DNA from 2 places in the Variovorax sp. PBL-H6 genome. Region 2 is predicted to be linked to the other one. Evidence: riboswitches for the same ligand, from Rfam matches in the RefSeq annotation. Region 2 holds a riboswitch; the other holds the start of a gene.
The links. Region 2 has a riboswitch for S-adenosylhomocysteine ahead of ahcY (adenosylhomocysteinase). Riboswitches for the same ligand answer to the same signal wherever they lie in the genome.
Positions count from the first base shown of each region.

Region 1: it holds a riboswitch for S-adenosylhomocysteine, as region 2 does, so the genes downstream of both, metH (methionine synthase) here and ahcY (adenosylhomocysteinase) in region 2, are expected to answer to the same signal.

Region 1 covers NZ_LR594659.1:288,780-299,203, reverse strand. Annotated here, with positions in the region: gene G3W89_RS01435 (amidohydrolase family protein) at 1-640, shown strand, start outside; gene G3W89_RS01430 (FHA domain-containing protein) at 696-1,364, opposite strand; gene G3W89_RS01425 (GtrA family protein) at 1,489-1,887, opposite strand; gene G3W89_RS01420 (glycosyltransferase family 2 protein) at 1,890-2,873, opposite strand; gene G3W89_RS01415 (glycosyltransferase family 39 protein) at 2,870-4,657, opposite strand; gene metH (methionine synthase) at 4,657-7,410, opposite strand; S-adenosyl-L-homocysteine riboswitch at 7,431-7,524, opposite strand; gene G3W89_RS01405 (PACE efflux transporter) at 7,533-7,970, opposite strand; gene G3W89_RS01400 (LysR family transcriptional regulator) at 8,064-8,960, shown strand; gene G3W89_RS01395 (SH3 domain-containing protein) at 8,957-9,847, opposite strand; gene G3W89_RS01390 (homocysteine S-methyltransferase family protein) at 10,067-10,424, opposite strand, start outside.
Region 2 covers NZ_LR594659.1:5,151,010-5,161,433, forward strand. Annotated here, with positions in the region: gene rplM (50S ribosomal protein L13) at 1-193, opposite strand, end outside; gene G3W89_RS24440 (23S rRNA (adenine(2030)-N(6))-methyltransferase RlmJ) at 672-1,577, shown strand; gene G3W89_RS24445 (septal ring lytic transglycosylase RlpA family protein) at 1,587-2,282, opposite strand; gene metF (methylenetetrahydrofolate reductase [NAD(P)H]) at 2,279-3,148, opposite strand; gene G3W89_RS24455 (TlyA family RNA methyltransferase) at 3,090-3,887, opposite strand; gene ahcY (adenosylhomocysteinase) at 3,907-5,346, opposite strand; S-adenosyl-L-homocysteine riboswitch at 5,418-5,488, opposite strand; gene G3W89_RS24465 (hypothetical protein) at 5,581-5,847, shown strand; gene G3W89_RS24470 (peptide chain release factor 3) at 5,921-7,549, shown strand; gene G3W89_RS24475 (HAD-IIB family hydrolase) at 7,636-8,424, shown strand; gene G3W89_RS24480 (amidase) at 8,474-9,898, opposite strand; gene G3W89_RS24485 (enolase C-terminal domain-like protein) at 9,889-10,424, opposite strand, start outside.

The DNA.
Region 1 (10,424 bases), 4.9 Mb from region 2:
GATGGTGGCCTGGGCGCGCAAGTACGGCATCCAGAGCACCATCCACACCGGCGGGCCCTCGATTCCGGGCTCGGGCCTGATCGACAAGGACGTGGTGCTGGAGGCCGATGCCGACGTCATCGGCCACATCAATGGCGGCCACACCTCGCTGCCCGAAGCCCACGTGTGCGAGCTGTGCGAGAAGTCCTCGCGCGCCATCGAGATCGTGCACAACGGCAACGAGCGTGTCGCCATCGCCGCGGCCAAGGCGGCCCTGGATCTGAAGTGCCCGCACCGCATCATCCTGGGCACCGACGGACCGGCCGGCTCGGGCGTGCAGCCGCTGGGCATTCTGCGCATGGTGGCGATGCTGTCTTCGCTCGCCAACATTCCGGCCGAGCTGGTGTTCTGCTTCGCGACCGGCAACACGGCGCGCATCCGCAAGCTGAACTGCGGGCTGATCGAACCCGGCCGCGCGGCCGACTTCGTCTTCATGGACCGGGCGCAGCACACGGCCGGCAAGACGCTGCTCGAAAGCGTGCAGCTGGGCGACATCCCCGGCGTCGGCATGGTGATGATCGACGGCATCGTGCGCTGCGGGCGCAGCCGCAACACGCCGCCGGCCACGGAGATTCCAGTGGTGGTGTCGGGCGCGCACTGAGGAATACGAGCACCGAATGCAGAGGGCGGATATCCGTCTTCTCAGCCCCTCCGCACTAGAAATCGCGCGCCCGCAAGACCACCGGCTCGTGCGGAAGCTGCTGGAACCGATAGGTTGCCGCCACATGAATGGCGAGATGGTTCGCCTCGTAGGCATCCAGCGCGCGGCTGCCGCCGTCTTCCCCGAAGGCGTAGGCGCCGAAATGCGAGGCAAGGGCGTCGTAGGTGATCAGCGCCGACACCTCGCGGCCACGCATCGGGAGAGTGAAGGCGACGCCCTCTCCGACGGACTCGGCGTGGCGTATCCGGTTCGCCAGCGGGGACCGCATGCGCTCGCCGCCTCCCGGCGATGGAGTTGCGACCAGGTCTCCATGGGCGGTGGCGCTCGCATCGGGGCCTGACGCCGGCCGGGCTTGTGCGAGCTCCGCCGCCGGATCATCCATGCAGCAGAACAGGAGCTCGACGTCGGCCAACTGCAGCCGGTCGCCGTCCAGCACGGACAGGGTTTCGATGCGGCTGCCGTTGACGAAGGTTCCGTTGGTGCTGCGTGCGTCCTTGATCGTCGCGAAGCCTCCGCGGCAGCTCAGCAACGCGTGGATCCGGCTGACCTTCCGGCTGGGAAGAACGACCTCGTTGCCGTCCCACCGCCCGATCCGGACCTCCCCTTCGGGAATCCGGAGGCGTCGGACGCAGCGAGCGCCTTCCATGACAAGGAGAGTCGGCACCTTCCCTCCGGTGAATGATCGGAAAGTCGCGAGCCTTCGCCCTCGACTACATCAGTCAAATAGTACTTTTCTCTTCATCCAACAGCAACGTGTGTTACAGCTGCTGCGCATCGCGCCGCTTCCGTCAGTGCCCGCGCCGGGACTTGAAGATCAGTTGTCGCGCGCCGAGGAAATTGAGCGCCAACCCCGCGCAGCTGCCCAGCGCCACGCCGAGCGCGGGCACCCAGACCCCGCTGAATGTATGCAGCACGAGCACGTAGACGCCATAGTTCACCACCGCGCCGCCCAGCATGGTCAGCAGGTAGCCCAGGTATTCGCGCGCCAGGGACGCACCCGAATGGCGTGCGCCGAAGGCATAGCGCCGGTTCAGCGCCCAGGTGGCGGTCGCGGCCGCGAGAAAGGACAGCACGCGGGCCGCATACCAGCCCAGCAGCGGCGCCGCCAGGTAGAGCACGCCCACATCGACGCCGAAACCGATCACGCCGGCGAGCGCGAACAGCAGGAACTCGCGGCCCGCTTTCATCGTCAGGGCTGCTCGACGGGCCCGCGGTGCAGCACGCCCGGGATGCCGAGGTAGCGCAGACGCTTGGCCTCGCGGCGCCCCATGGTCACGGCATGCAGCACGATGCCGCAGACGAAGGCCAGCATCGCTGTCAGCATGGTGCCGGTCAGCAGCACCGCGGTAGGCAGGCGCGGCACCAGGCCGGTGGCGAGGTAGGTCAGGGCCAGGGGCACTGCCGCCACGATCGAGCCCAGCGCAAGCACGGTCGCAATGCCCGAGAAGAACAGCAACGGCCTCTCGCTCACGAACAGCTGGCAGATGGTCTTGAGGATGCGCCAGCCGTCTCGGTAGGTGGACAGCTTGCTGTGCGAGCCCTCGGGCCGCGAGCGATAGCGCACCGGCAGCTCGGCGAAGGGCATGCGCAGCTCCAGCGCGTGGACCGTGAGCTCGGTCTCGATCTCGAAGCCTTCGGAGACGGCAGGAAAGGACTTGGCATAGCGCCGCGAGAACACGCGCAGGCCGGAGAGCATGTCGGTCAGCCGGCCGCCGAAAAGCGCCGCCACTGCGCCGGTGAGCAGCCGGTTGCCGAAGCGGTGGCCGGTGCGGTAGGTCTGGGCGTCACCGCCGTCGTCGACGCGCGAGCCGACCACCATGTCGAGGTTGCCTTGCACCAGCGTGTCGACCAGGTGGCGAAGCTCGCCCAGGTCGTAGGTGGCATCGCCGTCGACCATGACGTAGATGTCGGCCTCCACGTCCGCGAACATGCGGCGCGCAACATTGCCTTTGCCGCGCAGGGCCACATGCGTGACCCGGGCACCGGCCGCCCGCGCCACATCGGCGGTGCCGTCCGTGGAGGCGTTGTCGAAGACGTGGATCTCGATCTCGGGCAGCACGGCGCGGAACTCGTCCACCACCTGCGCGATGGCGAGCGCCTCGTTGTAGCAGGGGATCACCGCCGCGATGTGCAGCGCGGGCCAGGCGGCGTTGGAGGCAGGGGCTTCGGTCATGGTGCGGGGGGCAGGATACGGTACGCCTTGGCGCCGTCCCGCTCGTACATCAGGGCGAAGTGGCGGTTGAAGTCCTCATGGCTCGTCAAGGTGAGCGCCACCGCATCGGGCATGACGATGGCTTCGAAGCCCAGCCCGGCGAACCTGCGCGCGGCATCGGCCGCCGGCAACAGCGGGAAATCCGCATAGCGCCAGGGACCGAGGGTGTCGCCCCAGATCGGGTTGGGCCCATAGTAGATCGCCTCGCTGAGTGCGATCTGGTAGACGCGGCCCGAGACCTGCTCGCGCACGTGGTTCATCACGGCATAGCCCGGCACGTTGGCCCGCAGGAAAGCCTCGCGGGCAGCAGGCGTGGGCGACACCCTGGCCACCTCGCGCAGGGTGTGCCGGAACGACACCGCCGCCAAGACAGCGAGGAACAGGCCGGCCGCGATGCTGCCCGCACGCAGCGTCCAGCCAGGCCGGCCGATCGCCGGCAGCAGCCTGCGCAACCCCGCCGCGACCCATTCCAGCAGCACTTGCCACCCGAGCACCGCAACCAGCGCGAGCAGCGGGAAGGAAGCGGTCATGTAGCGCGGGTAGCGCGAGGTCAGCGCCCACACGAGCAGCGAATAGGCGCAGAACACGATTGCCGCGTGCACCGCCGCCGAGCGCCGCCACGCCAGGCTGAAGGGCGCGAGCACCACCGGCCAGATCAGGAAGTTCGGCAACGCCGCGTGGGCGCGCACGTCGTCGAGCTGGTTCTTGTAGTCGGCGAGGTTCCAGTTGCTGAAGCCGAACAGCTTGGCGCCGATCGGGTTGAAGGGGTCGCCGGTCATCACCGCGTTGCGCGCGTACCAGTAGACGCAAGGCAGCAGGAAGCACACGAGTCCCACCGCCCAGACGGCCGGGCGCCGTTCGCGCCGGACCACGAACCACGCGGCCAGCGGCAGGAAGGTCAGGGCCTGGTACTTGGACCCGGCCGCAAGGCCCAGGAAGAAGGCCGCCAGGGCCAGCCAGCGCGCGCCCTGGGCCGGCTGCGCCGCGTGCGACTCGTTCCACCACCAGAGGGCGATCCAGGCAGACAGCACGAAGAGCGCGACGCCCATGTCGATCAGCGCGTTGGAGTAGTCGCCGATGCCGAGCCAGATGCCGGCTGCGGCGCAGGCCAGCACCCGGTTGAGGTGCTGCACGCCCAGGCGGTAGACCATCCACACCGACAGCCAGCCCGCCAGGGCGTTCATGAAGTGCGGCAGCGCGTCGTCACCGACCAGCAGCGCGCCGGCATAGAGCAGGTTGTAGTTGTATGGAAACCAGGGGTAGCGCAGCCACTCGTGGATGCCCAATGTGCCGCTCTGCGCCACCTGGCGCGCGTAGGGCAGGTGGTACATCAGCTCGTCGAAGGCGGCCGGCGGCGCCAGCGGCGCCACGAGCGTGGGCAGCGCGACAAGCGCCAGCGCGGCCAGGCCCACCTTCTCGAGCGAGGTGAGGGACCGCCCGGGCTCGAGGGCGCGCGCCAGCCGCAGCCAGGCGGGGAACTGCACGCAGGCCGCGGCAAAGCCCACTGCGACCGGCAGCAGCACGCCGGGGACATTGAGCAGCCCCGCGATGCCGAGCGCCTGGAACACGCAGATGAAGATGCCGACGCCGAGCGCCGTGGTCATGGCCATTTCGAGCCAGAAGTCGCGGTGCACCGGTGCTCCCAGGCGCACGAACACGGCCCGGCCGAAGCCCCAGCAGGCAGCGACGAAGATCGCCAGCGCCGCATAGTGCACGGCCGCGAACATCAGTTTTTCGACCGGCATCAGAGATTGGGCGCCAGCAGCCGCTCCAGGTCCGCTTCGCGCTCGTGGCGCCGTGCGGCCTGGTCCTGCAGCTGGTCGCGCCCGATCTTGCCGACATTGAAGTAGGTGGCTTCTGGGTGGCTCAGGTAGAAGCCGCTGACGCTGGCGGCGGGCATCATGGCCAGGCTTTCCGTCAGCGTCATGCCGATGTCCTGGCACTGCAGCAGCTCGAACATCGGCCCCTTCACGCTGTGGTCCGGGCAAGCGGGGTAACCGGGCGCCGGGCGGATGCCACGGTACTTCTCGGCAATCATCGCCTCGTGGCTCAGGGCCTCGTCCGGCGCGTAGCCCCAGAGGTCGGTGCGCACGCGGTGGTGCAGCGCCTCGGCGAAGGCCTCGGCCAGGCGGTCGGCCAGTGCCTTGAGCATGATGGCCGAGTAGTCGTCGAGGTCGTCGAGGAAGAACTTCTCCTTCTTCTCGATGCCGATGCCGGCGGTGACGGCGAACATGCCCACGTAGTCGGCGAGGCCGCTGTCGCGCGGTGCCACGAAGTCAGCCAGGCAGCGGCTGGGGCGCATCACGCCGTCGATCATCTGCTTTTCGGCTTGCTGGCGCAGGCCGTACCAGGTGAGCGCGGGTTGCGTGCGCGTCTCGTCGGTGTAGAGCGCGATGTCGTCGTCGTTCACCGTGTTGGCGGGCCACAAGCCGATCACGCCGTTGGCAGTGAGCCAGCGGCCCTCGATCAGGCGCTTGAGCATGCGCTGGCCATCGCCGAAGACGCGCACCGCCTCGCTGCCCACCACCTCGTCCTTGAGGATCGCAGGAAAGGGCCCGGCCAGGTCCCAGGTCTGGAAGAAGGGCCCCCAGTCGATGTACTTTGCAAGTTCGCTCAGGTCGAAGTTGCGGAACATGCGCCGGCCGGTGAACTTCGGCACGGGCGGGACGTAGCCCTTCCAGTCGATCGGTGTCTTGTTGGCGCGCGCCTTGGCCAGTGGCCACAGCGGCACCTGCTTCTTGTTGGCATGCAGGTGCCGAACCTTGTCGTAGTCGGCGTTGATCTCATCGATGTAGGCAGTGGCCTGCTCCGACAGCAGCGACTGCGCCACGCTCACGCTGCGCGAGGCGTCGGGCACGTAGACCACCGGCCCCTCGTAGTGCGGCGCGATCTTCACTGCCGTGTGCACGCGGCTGGTGGTGGCGCCGCCGATCAGGAGCGGGATCTTGCGGATGCGGAAATGCTCGTCCTTCTGCATCTCGCCGGCGACGTACTGCATTTCCTCCAGGCTGGGCGTGATCAGGCCCGACAGGCCCACGATGTCCGCGCCCTCGACCTTGGCACGCGCCAGGATCTCGTGGCAGGGGACCATCACGCCCATGTTCACCACCTCGAAGTTGTTGCACTGGAGCACGACGGTGACGATGTTCTTGCCGATGTCGTGCACGTCGCCTTTCACGGTAGCGATGACGATTTTGCCCTTGGTGCGCACGTCGCGGCCTGCGGCCTCGTCCTGGCGCTTTTCTTCCTCGATGTACGGGATGAGGTGGGCCACGGCCTGCTTCATCACGCGCGCCGACTTCACCACCTGCGGCAGGAACATCTTGCCGGCGCCGAACAGGTCGCCGACCACGTTCATTCCGTCCATCAGCGGGCCCTCGATCACGTGCAGCGGACGGCCGCCCTTGGCCAGGATGGCGCGGTAGGCTTCCTCGGTGTCCCCGACGATGAAGTCGGTGATGCCGTGCACCAGCGCATGCGACAAGCGTTGGCTGACGGACACCGGCTGCTCCGGCGTGCCGCGCCATTCGAGCTTCTTGCTGTCGTCCTTGGCGCCGCTCTTGGCGCTTTCGGCCACTTCGACCAGGCGCTCACCCGCATCGGGCCGGCGATTGAGCACCACGTCTTCCACGCGCTCGCGCAAGGATGGCTCGAGGTCGTCGTAGACGCCGACCATGCCGGCATTGACGATGCCCATGTCCATGCCCGCCTGGATCGCATGGTAGAGGAACACCGTGTGGATGGCCTCGCGCACCGGATCGTTGCCGCGGAAGCTGAAGCTCACGTTCGACACCCCGCCCGAGACCTTGGCGCCCGGCAGGTTCTTCTTGATCCAGCGCGTGGCCTCGATGAAGTCGACCGCGTAGTTGTTGTGCTCCTCGATGCCGGTGGCGATCGCGAAGATGTTGGGGTCGAAGATGATGTCCTCGGGCGGGAAGCCCACCTCGTCCACGAGGATGCGGTAGGCCCGCTCGCAGATCTCAGTCTTGCGCTGGTAAGTGTCGGCCTGGCCCTTCTCGTCGAAGGCCATGACCACAGCTGCTGCCCCGTAGCGGCGCAACAGCGTCGCCTGGTGCTTGAAGGCCTCCACGCCTTCCTTCATGCTGATCGAGTTGACGATGCCTTTGCCCTGAATGCAGCGCAGGCCGGCCTCGATCACCTCCCACTTGGAGCTGTCGACCATGATCGGCACGCGCGCGATGTCGGGCTCGCTGGCGATCAGGTTCAGGAAACGCACCATCGCGGCCTTGCTGTCCAGCATGGCCTCGTCCATGTTGATGTCGATCACCTGCGCGCCGTTCTCGACCTGCTGGCGCGCCACTGCGAGCGCCTCCTCGAACTGTCCGTTCAGGATCATGCGCGCGAAGGCCTTGGAGCCGGTGACATTGGTGCGCTCGCCGATGTTGACGAACAGCGTGCCCGCGCCGATCTGCACCGGCTCCAGGCCGGACAGCTTCATCGGGGGGACTTGGACGGGAGAGGAGGGATCGGACGACATGGGCTCACCTGCGGATGGAGATCAGGCGAGCGTCGTTGCACTCCAAAAAATGGAAGCCCAAGCCTGACGCGGCGCCCTCGATGGGAGGGCCGCGCTGCAACGCTCCTTGGGAGCCGGCAATTTTACGCCGGCTGCGCAGCCGCGGACGCGGAGGCGGGCAAGCCAAAGACGCCATCGAACGCCCAGTTGAAGGCGAAGGTGTAGACCAGGAAGAACACCACGAGGCCCAGGTCCATCACCAGTGCCTCCCACAGGCTCACGTCCAGCCACCAGGCGAAGACCGGCACGAGGAAGGCCACCAGCCCGCCCTCGAAGCCGATCGCGTGGGCGATGCGGCGGCGCAGGCTCCGTCCGCGCATGGCCTGGCGCGACTCCCAGCGCTCGAACAAGGCGTTGAACGTGAGGTTCCACAGGATGGCGATGGCCGACGCCAGCACTGCCGCGACGCCCGAATGACCGGCGCTCTGGCCGGTCATCAGTGCCAGTCCCCCACTGGCCACGATGATGGCAATGCCCTCGTAGAGCGTGATGTAGACGATGCGGCGCTTGAGGCCTTGCATGAACTCTTTCCTGTAGTGCTTGCTGAGGGGTCGACGTTATGCGTCTGTCGCTGACATATAAAGTCATCTTCTTTCAGGTTTACTGATAGGGCGATGAGTTTCAACAGCGACAACGTGGAGGTCTTCCTCGCCGTACTCGACCACGGCTCGTTCTCGGCCGCCGCCCGCGCGCTGCACCGCGTGCCTTCGGCGGTCAGCATGGCGATTGCCAACCTCGAGGCGGAGCTGGACCTCGCCTTGTTCGACCGCAAAGGGCGCGAGCCCCAGCCGACCCCCGCCGCGCGCTCACTGGAGCCGCAGGCGCGCCTCCTGTCCGCGCAACTGCAGCAGCTTCGGGTGCAGGCGCTCGCCCTCACGCAGGGCCTGGAGAACCGGCTGACCCTTGCCATCGCGCCGGAACTGCTGGCCGCGCCGTGGAGCGGAGCGCTGGCCACGCTCGCACAGGAATACCCGCAGCTGGAGGTCGAGGTGCTGGCCGCGCCGCAGGACGATGCGCTGGCGCTGTTGCACAGCGGCCGCGCGCAGCTGGCGTTGGTGTTCGAGCGCCCGAGCCTCGACGGTCGCGAGGCCTTTCACGAAGTCGCCAACGAGATGATGGTGGCCGTGATCGCGCCCGCACATCCCGTGCTGGCTGGTGCCGGCGGCCGTCTGCGCGAGGACCACCTGAGGACCACCCGGCAGATCGTGGTGGCCGGCCGCGACCTGACCACCCGCGACGCGCGCTTCGAGTTCGCGCGCCATGTCTGGCGCACCGACAACGCGCTGGCGGCGCTGAGCCTGATCACTGCCGGGCTGGGCTGGGGCTGGCTGCCGCGCAACTTCGCCCGGCCGCACGTGGCCACCGGCGCACTGCTGGAGATCCCGTTCGAGAACCTCTCGAACGGGCTGGACCTGTGGGTGGACGTGGTCTGGTCGCGCGAGCGCCCGCTGGGCCTCGGCGCGCAGCGCTTCGTGGCGCTGATCGCGCGCAAGAAGGATCAAGCCCCCTAAGGACGGTCGCCCGACGCCGACGGCGGCCTGTTGATCCTGTCCATCTGCTGCTGCCGCAGATCCGCGCCGGGCATCGATGGCGCTGGCACTGCCGGGCGAGCAGCCGGCGGGCCCGGCTGCATTTGCGGCGGGCGAGCGGTTGGTGGCATGCCGGGCGGTTGGGCATGCTGCGGCAGGACACCACGATCGGCCCGCGGCGGACGGAGATCAGGGCCTGGCTGCGGCGGACGGAAGTCGGGGCCTGGCTGCGGCGGACGAACGTCACGATCGGGCCGCGGCGGCCGGAAGCCGTGCTCCGGCGGTGGGCGCTGCCCGGGCTGCGGCTGCCAGCCGGGCTGCGGCCGGAAGCCCGGGTCCGGTTGGGGCTGGTAGCCTGGACCCGGACGCGGGCGGTAGCCCGACTCGCGGTCCTGCCAGGGCCGGGGTTGCCAATCCGGACGAGGTGCAGGCACCGGCCGCCAACCGGCCGACGGCGGCGGCGGCCGCCCGTGCCACCAGCGCGGCTCGCGGTACCAGGGCCGGTCGCGGTAGTGGTCGGCCCAATAGTTGCCGATCGTGAAGCCGACGATCGGCACGCCGATGGTCGCGCCGTAGGACGCCAAGGGAAGGCGGCGGTCTTCGTAGACGTAGTCGACGGCGCCCGCATACACCCAGCCGCGCAGGCCGTCCGGCAGCACCACGTCGCACCAGCTGTAGCCACTGGTGCAGCCCAGCACCTCGAAGGGCTGGCCGGGGCCCAGCCGGGCCACGACCGGGTAGTCGCCCGCAGGGCCGGCTCGAAGATTGACGGTACTGCGCGCCACGGCCTCCTGCGCCGCAGCGGCGAACGGAAGCGCGAGGGCCAGGGTTCCGATGCCGATCCAGCGTTGCGAGAGCTTGTTGTTCATGATGCCTCCTTGATGAACTTCAGGGCAGACCGCGGGCCCGGGCATGCCATTCGGCGACGGCCTGACCGTCCAACGGACCCGCTCAAGAGGCGGTGCACCGCTATAACCCTTGGAGAGCTTCTTCATCCGGCCTTTACAGGAGCCGGCCCCTGTCGAGCTTAGGAAAGTACCTCGCCTTCGGCGGCGATGCCAGCGGCCTTCGGAACAGCCGGGCGCAGTTCAAGCAGGTTCGGAGTAGAAGGCCGCCCGATGCAGTGCCCGGCCCGCCAGCGGCGACACCGCCTGTCCGATCGAGGCGATGTGTTCCGGCGTGGTGCCGCAGCAGCCGCCCACGATGTTGACCAACCCCTCCGAGGCGAACTCGTGCAGCAGGCGCGACGTGACATCCGGCGTCTCGTCGAAGCCGGTCTCGCTCATCGGGTTGGGGAGGCCCGCATTGGGATAGCAGCTGATGAAGGTGTCGTCCGCCACCCGCGCCAGCTCCTGGATGTAGGGCCGCATCAGCGCCGCGCCCAGCGCGCAGTTCAGCCCGACGGCCAGCGGACGTGCATGGCGCACGCTGTGCCAGAAGGCGGTG
Region 2 (10,424 bases):
CGCGCAGCTGGGCTGCGTTGATGATGACGATGAAGTCACCGGTATCGACGTGAGGCGTGTAAATGGCCTTGTGTTTGCCGCGCAAACGGAGAGCAACTTCGCTGGCTACTCGTCCGAGGACCTTGTCGGTCGCGTCAATCACAAACCACTCGTGCGTCACGTCAGCGGGCTTGGCGCTGAACGTTTTGGTCATGAGTCTTCCTGGAAGGAAAGTGGTTTGGCGGGCCCTTTTCCACGGTCGGTGTTCCTCTGATGGGAATCTCTTAGGTGGGGTCGAATGCTCCGCCGCGGGGCCACAAAACGCTGCGAAGCCCGCGATTATATGAAGAATGAGTACAGGCAGGCAAACGGCGCCTGTGGCACTACCGCAGCACCGACCGACTCGGTCATCTCATCGGTGGAGCTGGCGTTCCCAGCGCATGCCGGACTCAGATCCTTGCGGGCGCACCCTCCAGCGGGCGAGGATGCCGCCGACAGGCGCGCTTGCCGACACAAACCGGCCGTCCTGCTTCGTGCCGTGGGTGACGCAAGCGCAGCCCGTCACAATAGACAACGCGCCCGTGCGCGCGCACAGGCCCAAAATCGCCAGCTGACTCGCATTCCTCGTTCCCTTTGTAATCGGATGTGACGGCGCGTCTACCCTCCCCAGTTCTGTTCCAGGCCCTACTCTCATGTTCAGCTACCGCCACGCCTTCCATGCTGGCAATCACGCCGACGTGCTCAAGCACACGGTGCTGATCGCCGCGCTCGAGCACCTGCTCGAGAAGGACACCGCGCTCACCGTGCTCGACACCCACGCCGGCGCCGGGCTCTACCGCCTCGACGGCGACTACGCCGGCACCAGCGGCGAGGCTGCCGAAGGGGTGCTGCGGCTGCTGCCGGAAGCGGCCAAGCCAAAGCCCGACGAGGCGCCGCTCGCCGACGCCCTGGCACGCTACCTTTCCGTGGTCCAGGATTTCAATCCCAAGGGCGGCGCGCGCATCTATCCCGGCTCGCCCTTCATCGTCCATCACTTGCTACGCGAGCACGACAAGCTCAAGCTCTTCGAGCTGCACCCCACGGACGCGCGCACGCTGAGTGCCAACATCGCCCAGCTGGAGGCAGGTCGCCGGATCGCCGTGCTGCGCGACGACGGCTTCGGCAGCGCCACCAAGTTCCTGCCGCCACCGTCGCGCCGGGCGCTGGTCCTCTGCGACCCCAGCTACGAGATCAAAAGCGATTACGGGCGCGTACTCGACTTCGTCGCCGAGGCGCTCAAGCGATTCGCGACCGGTACCTACGCGATCTGGCACCCGATCATTCCGCGGCCCGAGGCGCACGACCTGCCGCGCCGCCTCAAGACCCTGGCCACCAAGGCCGGCAAGCCCTGGCTGCACGCCACGTTGACCGTGAAGTCGAGCAAGATCCTGACCGACCCCTCCGGCGTCCAGCACCGGCCGGGGCTGCCCGCGAGCGGCATGTTCCTTGTCAATCCGCCCTTTACGCTGAAGGGCCAGCTCGAAGCGGCCCTGCCCCAGATGGCGCAGCGCCTCGCGCAAGATCGCCACGCTGCCTTTTCGCTCGACAGCGGCGGCTGAGCGAAACCTTCAGTGCCGCAGGCGAGGCGGCACCTCGCGGATACGCCGGGCCGCCGGCCTTCTGGCAGGCTTCTCGGCCTTGGCTTCCGGCGGCGGCTCGTCGGTCGCGGCAGGATCGATGTCCGCATCGCCGCAACGCGTGCCGTTCTCGCCCATGATCGACAACGCCACCTGCTTGATCCCCAACCCAAGCATGCCCAGCGCATCCGCAGCGGCCCGGCTGAGGTCGATGATCCGCCCGGCCGAATAAGGCCCGCGGTCGTTGATGCGCACCAGCACCTCGCGGCCGTTGACCAGGCTGCGCACGCAGACGCGCGTATTGAACGGCAGCGTCTTGTGGGCGGCCGTCATGGCGGTCATGTCGAAGCGCTCGCCGTTGGCGGTCTTGCGCTGATGAAACTGGATGCCGTACCACGAGGCACCGCCGCGCTCGAAGATTTCGCGCGAGCCTGCGTCACCGGGCACGCCGTCGTCCTCGGCCATGCCCGAAACCGCGAGGTCGTAGCGCACCGAAGGCACCTGCGAACGCGGCGCTGCGCCCGGCGGCAGCGCAGGCTGGCGGGCGAGAGGGCGGAGACCGGTGCCGCTTTCGCCTGCCGAGGTCGTCGGCGCGGGCGCAGGCGCTGGCGGCTGCGTGGTGCAGGCGGCCAACGCAGCGGCGGCCAAAACCAGCGCGAGCCTTTTCGCGAGCCAGGGCCCGCTCATTCTTCCCAGCCCAGCCGCTGCAGCAACGCGAGCGTCGCTACCGACTGGTTCATGGTGTAGAAGTGCAGGGCCGGCGCACCGCCGCTCACTAGCCGGGCGCAGAGATCGGTCACCACGTCGAGGCCGAAAGCCTTGATTGATGCGGTGTCGTCGCCGAAGCCCTGCAGCCGCAGCCGGATCCAGCGCGGGATCTCGGCGCCGCAGGCATCGGAGAAGCGCATCAGCTGTGTGGAGCTGGTGATCGGCATGATGCCCGGGACGATCGGCGCGTCGAGTCCGAGCCTGCGCGCCTCCTCGACGAACCGGAAATACGCCTCCGGACTGAAGAAGTACTGCGTGATCGCGGCGTCGGCACCGGCGCGAACCTTGGCTGCGAAGGCCTGCAGGTCGGCCTCGGGCGAGCGCGCCTGCGGATGCACTTCGGGATAGCACGCGACCTCGATGTGGAAATCGCGGCCCGTTTCCTCGCGGATGAAGCCGACCAGGTCGCTCGCATAGTGAAACTCGCCGCCCATGCCGTAGCCGCTGGGCAGGTCGCCGCGCAGGGCCACCAGGCGCTTGACCCCCATGGCCTTGAGCTCCTTCAGCTGCTCGCGCACGGTCGTGCGGGTGGCGCCGATGCAGGAGAAATGGCAGGCGGCATCGACCCCCTCCCCGAGGATCTCGCGCACCGTCCCGAAGGTGCCCTCGTGCGTGGAACCGCCTGCGCCGTAGGTCACCGAGCAGAACTCGGGCCGCAGCGCATAGAGCTGCTGGCGGACGGCCCGCAGCTTGACCACGCCTTCGGGCGTCTTGGGCGGAAAGAATTCAAAGCTCAACGGTGGGCGCACGGGCGGCTCCTGGTGGGCCGCTCGCGAGAGCGGCATGAATGAAGAATTCGCGGTTGCCGTCGCCACCTGCGATGGGACTGTCGAACCAGCCCCGTACCCGCAGGCCGAGCGCTTCGCAGGCCGCGCGCACGCGCTGCTCGACCACCGCGTAGAGCGAGGCATCGCGCACGATGCCGCCCTTGCCGATCTGCGCCGGCTGCAATTCGAATTGAGGCTTGACCAGCATGAGGAGTTCGCCTGTCGCGGAGAGCAGAGGAACCAAGGCGGGCAGCACGAGCGTGAGCGAGATGAAGGACAGGTCGCCGACGATCAGGTCGAACTGCGACTCCGCCGGCGATGCGGCGCCCCAGGCCGAAGCGTCGAGCGCGCGTGCATTGACACCCTCGACGGCGGTGACGCGCGGATCGCCGCGCAGCCGGGGATGCAGCTGACCATGCCCGACATCGACACCCACCACGTGCGCAGCCCCTTGCTGCAGCAGGCAATCGGTGAAGCCGCCGGTGGACTGGCCGACGTCGAGGCAACGCTGGCCGCGCACCTCGATGCCCGCTGCGCCGAGCGCGCCCTCGAGCTTCCGCCCGCCGCGCGAAACATAGCGCGCTTCGGCCGGGTCGAGCAGTTCGAGCTCGGCATCCTTCGGCACGTCTTCGCCGTTCTTGCCTACCGTGCGCCAATGCGCACCGTCGCGCCAGCGCAGCCCGCCTGCGATCAAGCGCACGGCTTGCGAGCGCGACTCGGCCAGGCCGCGTTCGACGAGCAACTGGTCGGCGCGCACGGTGTTGCGCGGCCTCCGCTCAGTAGCGGTAGCTGTCCGGCTTGTAGGGGCCGTTCTTGTTCACACCGATGTACGCGGCCTGCGCGTCCGTCAGCACCGTGAGCTCCGCCCTGAGCTTCGACAGCTGCAGGCGCGCGACCTTCTCGTCCAGGTGCTTGGGCAGCACGTAGACCTTGCCGGCCTGATACGCGTCGGGCTTGGTGAAGAGCTCGATCTGCGCGATCGTCTGGTTGGCGAAGGAGGAGCTCATCACGTAGCTCGGATGGCCCGTGCCGCAGCCCAGGTTCACCAGCCGCCCCTTGGCCAGCAGGATGATGCGCTTGCCGTCCGGGAAGATCACGTGGTCGACCTGCGGCTTGATCTCTTCCCACTCGTACTTCTCGAGCGAGGCAACCTCGATCTCGTTGTCGAAGTGGCCGATGTTGCACACGATCGCCTGGTCCTTCATGGCGACCATGTGGGCGTGCGTGATGACGTCCTTGTTGCCGGTGGTCGTGACGAAGATGTCGGCCTTGTCCGCGGCATACGCCATGGTCACGACGCGGTAGCCTTCCATCGCGGCCTGCAGCGCGTTGATCGGGTCGATCTCGGTCACCCACACCTGGGCGCTGAGCGCGCGCAGCGCCTGGGCCGAGCCCTTGCCCACGTCGCCGTAGCCGGCCACCACCGCCACCTTGCCGGCGATCATCACGTCGGTGGCGCGCTTGATGCCGTCCACCAGCGACTCGCGGCAGCCGTAGAGATTGTCGAACTTGCTCTTGGTCACCGAATCGTTCACGTTGATCGCGCGGAACAGCAGCGTGCCCTTGGCGGCCATTTCGTTGAGTCGGTGCACGCCGGTGGTCGTCTCCTCGGTCACGCCGATGATCTCGGCGGACTTGCGCGTGTACCAGGTGGGATCGACCGCCAGCTTGGCCTTGATGGCGGCGTAGAGGATGCGCTCCTCGTCGCTGGTCGGATTCGCCAGCACGCCCTGGTCCTTCTCGGCCTTCTGGCCCAGGTGCATCAGCAGCGTGGCGTCGCCGCCATCGTCCAGGATCATGTTCGGGCCCTCGCCGGCCGAGCCCTTCGGGGCGAAGTCGAAGATGCGATGGGTGTAGTCCCAGTAGTCGTCGAGCGACTCGCCCTTGATCGCAAACACCGGCGTGCCGGCGGCGGCGATTGCGGCGGCCGCGTGATCCTGCGTCGAGAAGATGTTGCAGGAAGCCCAGCGCACCGTGGCGCCCAGTGCCTGCAGGGTCTCGATCAGCACCGCGGTCTGGATCGTCATGTGCAGCGAGCCGGTGATGCGCGCGCCCTTCAGCGGCTGGCTCTTGGCGAATTCTTCGCGGATGGCCATGAGGCCGGGCATTTCGGTTTCGGCAATCTTGATTTCCTTGCGGCCCCAGGCGGCAAGGGACAGGTCGGCGATTGCCTGGTCGGCAGTGGACACCGGGGAAGCTTTGAGAACAGCGCTCATGAGGACTCCAAACAAGTTTGAATGAGGCCGCTGCTTTCGGGTTCTGGCGGAACAGACTCACCCGCGAGAACAGCGGTTGAGCGTGGTTGCGATGTGTGGTCCGAGCCTCACGCCTGGCGGCGCTGCAACGCTCCTCGGAAGGCGGCATTTTAGCGCCTGCGGATTTTTCGGGGCCAGCAGCGAGTTGCCGTGCCTCCTGGACTGCTCCCGGTCCCTCCTGGACTTCCCCATCCGATGACCAATGCCACCGTGGCCCGGCTCGAGGCGGCGCCGTCCTCGGCCCCGGGCGGCCACAAGCTGCTGCTCAAGTCCAAGGATGGCGAGCAGACCGTCATCGTGCCGCCGGGCACGCAGGTCGTGACATTCAAGCCGGGCGGCGCCCATCAGGCCGCGCTCGTGGTGCCGGGAGCCAAGGTGGTGATCACCGCGCAGGTGAAGGACGGCCGGCCCACCGCCCTGCGCATGCTGGTCGGGCGCAACGGGTTCACGCCGCCGATGTGAGCCGCTCTCGCTAAAATTACGGGCTTTGCCTACCAGCCGCCCGCGCCCGTGAGCGCGCACTGCGTTCACTCCCATGTCCTTCGCCTCCGAAACCCGCCGCCGTCGCACCTTCGCGATCATTTCCCACCCCGACGCCGGCAAGACCACGCTGACCGAGAAGCTGCTGCTGTTCTCCGGCGCGATCCAGATCGCCGGCTCGGTGAAGGCCCGCAAGGCCTCGCGCCATGCCACCTCCGACTGGATGGAGATCGAGAAGCAGCGCGGCATCTCCGTGGCAAGCTCGGTGATGCAGATGGTCTACCGCGAGCACGTGATCAACCTGTTGGACACGCCGGGCCACAAGGACTTTTCCGAAGACACGTACCGCGTGCTGACCGCGGTCGACTCGGCCCTGATGGTGATCGACGCCGCCAACGGCGTCGAAGCGCAGACCCGCCGCCTGATCGAGGTCTGCCGCCAGCGCGACACACCCATCATCACCTTCGTCAACAAGATGGACCGAGAGGTGCGCGAGCCGCTCGAGCTGCTCGACGAGATCGAGCGCGAGCTGGGCATGCCCTGCGTGCCCATGACCTGGCCGGTGGGCCAGGGCAAGAGCTTCGGCGGCATCGTGAACCTGCGCACGAAGGCGATGACGGTGTTCGAGTCGGGCAGCGAACGGCTGCCGCAGGACTTCGAGACCGTTGCGCTGGCCGAACCCGACGCGCTGAAGAAGCGCTTCGGCCACGAGTTCGAAACCGCCATGGAGAGCATGGAGCTCGCCACCGGCGCATCACCGGCCTGGGACCGCGAGGCATTCCTCTCGGGCAAGCAGACGCCGGTCTTCTTCGGTTCCGGCGTCAACAACTTCGGCGTGATGGAGGTGCTCGACGCGCTGGTCGAGCTGGCGCCGCCGCCGCAGCCGCGCACCAGCACCACGCTGGTCAATCGCCAACCCGTGTTGCGCGAGATCAAGCCCGACGACAAGGACTTCGCCGGCGTCGTCTTCAAGGTGCAGGCCAACATGGACGCCAACCACCGCGACCGCATCGCCTTCGTGCGCATGGCCTCGGGCAAGTACACGCCGGGCATGAAGCTCAAGGTGCAGCGCACCGGCAAGGAACTGCGCCCGACCAGCGTGGTCACCTTCATGAGCCAGCGGCGCGAAGCCGTGGAAGAGGCCTACGCGGGCGACATCGTGGGCTTCACCACGCACGGCGGCGTGCAGCTGGGCGACACCATCACCGACGGCGCCTCGCTGCAGTTCACCGGGCTGCCTTTCTTCGCGCCCGAGCTCTTCATGACCGTGATCCTCAGGAACCCGCTGCGCACCAAGCAGCTGCAGCAGGGCCTGGCCCAACTGGGCGAGGAAGGCGCGATCCAGGTGTTCCGGCCCGAAGTGGGCGGCCCGATGCTGCTGGGTGCCGTGGGCCAGCTGCAGTTCGAGGTGGTGCAGCACCGGCTCAAGACCGAGTACGACGCCGACGTGCGGCTCGAAGGCTGCCAGTACACCGGTGCGCGCTGGATCACGGCCGACACGCCGGCCGAGCTGCGCGCCTTCATCGACGCCTACCCGGCGCGCATGGCGCGCGATGCGGCCGATACGCTGGCCTACCTGTGCACCTCGCCCTATGACGTGCGGCTGGCGCAGGAGCGCTTTCCCAAGATCCACTTCCATCCGTTGCGCGAGCACGCGGGCCTGGCCCTGCAGAGCGCAGGCTGACCATGCCCCCCCCACTCGGCACTGACGTGTCCTCGCTGCCCTCCGAGGGGGCGCAGCCGCCCTTGGGGCGGCCCGGCGGCCGGCTGATGCTGCCGCTCGACGCCTGGCCCACCGAGGCGCGCGCTCAGCTCGTCGGCGTGTTCACCGACATCGACGACACGCTGACGACCGAGGGCGCCGTCACGCCGGATGCGCTCGACGCCATGAGTGCGCTGCGGGCCGCCGTGCTGAACCTCGTGGCCATCACCGGGCGGCCGGTGGGCTGGAGCGAGCCCTTCGCGAACGTCTGGCCGGTCGATGCGATCGTGGCGGAGAACGGCGCCGTCGCGCTGGTGCGCACTGCCGCGGGACGCATCGAGAAACGCTACCAGCAGGATGCCGCGACCCGAGCGCGCAACTTCGAGCGCATGCAGGCCGTGCTCGCGCGCATCGAGCGCGAGATTCGTGGCGCGCACCGCGCAGCCGACTCTCCCGGCCGGGAATGCGACATTGCCATCGACCACAGCGAATTCACCCGGCTCGACGACGCCACCATCTCGCAGGTGGCCGACCTGATGCGCAGCGAAGGCATGCACGCCACCGTGAGCAGCATCCACATCAACGGCTGGTACGGCGAGCACGACAAGCTCGAGGGCGCCCGCTGGATCGTGCGCGAGCTGTGGGGCCGCCGGCTCGACGAGGAAATGCAGCGCTGGGCCTACGTGGGCGACTCCACCAACGACGCGCTGATGTTCGAGCATTTCACTCACAGCGTGGGCGTCGCCAACGTGCGCCGCTTCGAGGCCGCCCTGGCGCATCTGCCGCGCTATGTCGCGCGCAGCGAGCGCGGTGCCGGCTTCGCCGAAGTCGCGGCGGCAGTGCTCGCCGCGCGCTGAGCGCGGCCAACTTCTTGAGCGGGCGCGCCGATCGAGTCCGGTGCGCGCATCAACCGGCCGCCGGCCGGCGGCCGAACCACGGACGCGCCTCCTCCAGCTGCGCGCAAAGGCGCAGCAGCAGCCCCTCCTCTCCCTGGCGTGCTGCGAACTGGCAACCGACGGGCACGCCGCCTGCCGTCCAGTACAGCGGCACCGATGCCGCCGGCTGCCCCGTCACGTTGAAGAGATAGGTAAAGGGCAAATAGGCCTCCAGCTGCCCGAGCCAGCGCGCCGCGTCGCCCGAGCGGATGTCGAACCAGCCGATCGGCCGCGGCGTCTGCGCCAGCGTCGGCGTGAGCCAGGCGTCGTAGCGCTCGAAGAAGGCCGCGACGCGGCGCGACTGCCGGTGCAGCGACTGCAGCTGCAGGATGAACTCGCTCGCGCCCATCGCCCGGCCGCGCTCGGCCAGGGCAAGCGTCAGCGGCTCGACCTGGTCAGGCGCCGGCATCGCCCCGCCGGTGGCACGCGCGATGTTCGCCATCGTGTTGGCCGCGAACACCGCCTCGAAGCCGCGTGAGACGGCCTGCGCGTCGTACGCCGGCGACGCCTCTTCGACGTGGTGCCCCAGCTGCTCGCACAGGCGTGCCGCGTCTTCCACGGCCGCCCTGCATTCCGCATCGACCGGCACGCCGTTCGGCGCCGTCGCGCTGAACGCGATGCGCAGCCGCCCGGGCGGCTGCCCCACTTCGTCGATGAAGGGCCGCGTCGGCGGCGCCGCCGCGTAAGGGTCCCCCGGCATCGGCCCGGCGATCGCGTCGAGCATGGCGGCGCTGTCGCGCACGCTGCGGCTGACGACGTGCTGATTCGCCAGCCCGCTCAGGCCTTCCCCGCCTTCGGGGCCCGAGGTGACGCGCGCGCGGGTCGGCTTGAGTCCGAACAGGCCGCAGCAGGATGCGGGGATGCGGATCGAGCCTCCGCCGTCGGTCGCATGCGCCATCGGCACCATGCCCGACGCCACCGCAGCGGCCGCGCCGCCGCTCGAGCCGCCCGGCGTGAGCGCGTGATCCCAGGGGTTGCGCGTGACGCCGTAGAGCAGCGACTCGGTGGTCGGCGACAGGCCGAACTCGGGAGAGTTGGTCTTGCCCACGATCACCAGGCCCGCGCGCCGCATGCGCGCGACCACCTCGCTGTCGGCTGCCGGCAGATTGCGCGCATAGAGGCGCGACCCGAACGTGGTGGGCACCCCCGCGACCGAAGCCACCAGCTCCTTCACCAGGAAAGGCACGCCCTGGAACGGCCCGTCCGGCAGGCCCGCCGCGATCGCGGTGCGCGCCGCGTCGTACATCGGAGTGACCACCGCATTGAGTGCCGGGTTGCGTTCCGCGATCCGCGCGAGCGCCGCATCGAGCAGTTCGGCGGCACCGAGCTCGCCGCTGCGCACCATCGCGCCGAGTGCGAGCGCGTCGTGCTGTTCGTAGTCGAAGCTCATGGCCATCTCGAAGCCTCCATGGGTGCCGTCCCGTCGAGGACCGGCGCGACGGACGAGCCGAAGCCCGGCGCCGCCAGCGAGCCGATGTCGACCTGCCCCTGCGCGATGCGCAGGCGCACCCGGCCGTCCTCACGGTGATAAAGATCGGGATGGGCGTCGAGGAACGCCGACGCCTCCGCGTCCGGGCGGCCATCGAAGCCGTCGATGAAGTGGTGCGCGTTGCGCTCCACGTGCGGGATGCCCAGCAGCGCGACCAGCGCGAGGTCCTGCTGCACCGAGAGCCCTGGCTGCGTCGTCAGGTCTTCGGCCGACATGAAGAACCGCCCCGGCGACCCCGCGTTCCACGCCCGGCAGCGCGCGAGGTTGATCACCGACTTGTAGAAGCCCTTGCACGCCTTCGTCGACACGCCGGCGTAGCCGAGCGCGCGTGCCTGCGGGAACGCATCGAGGTCGCCGTCCGACTCGTCGATGATCACCGGCTTGTGCCGCGCGAGCGGCGCGACCGTGGACGCCAGCGCAGCCTGGCGCTTGA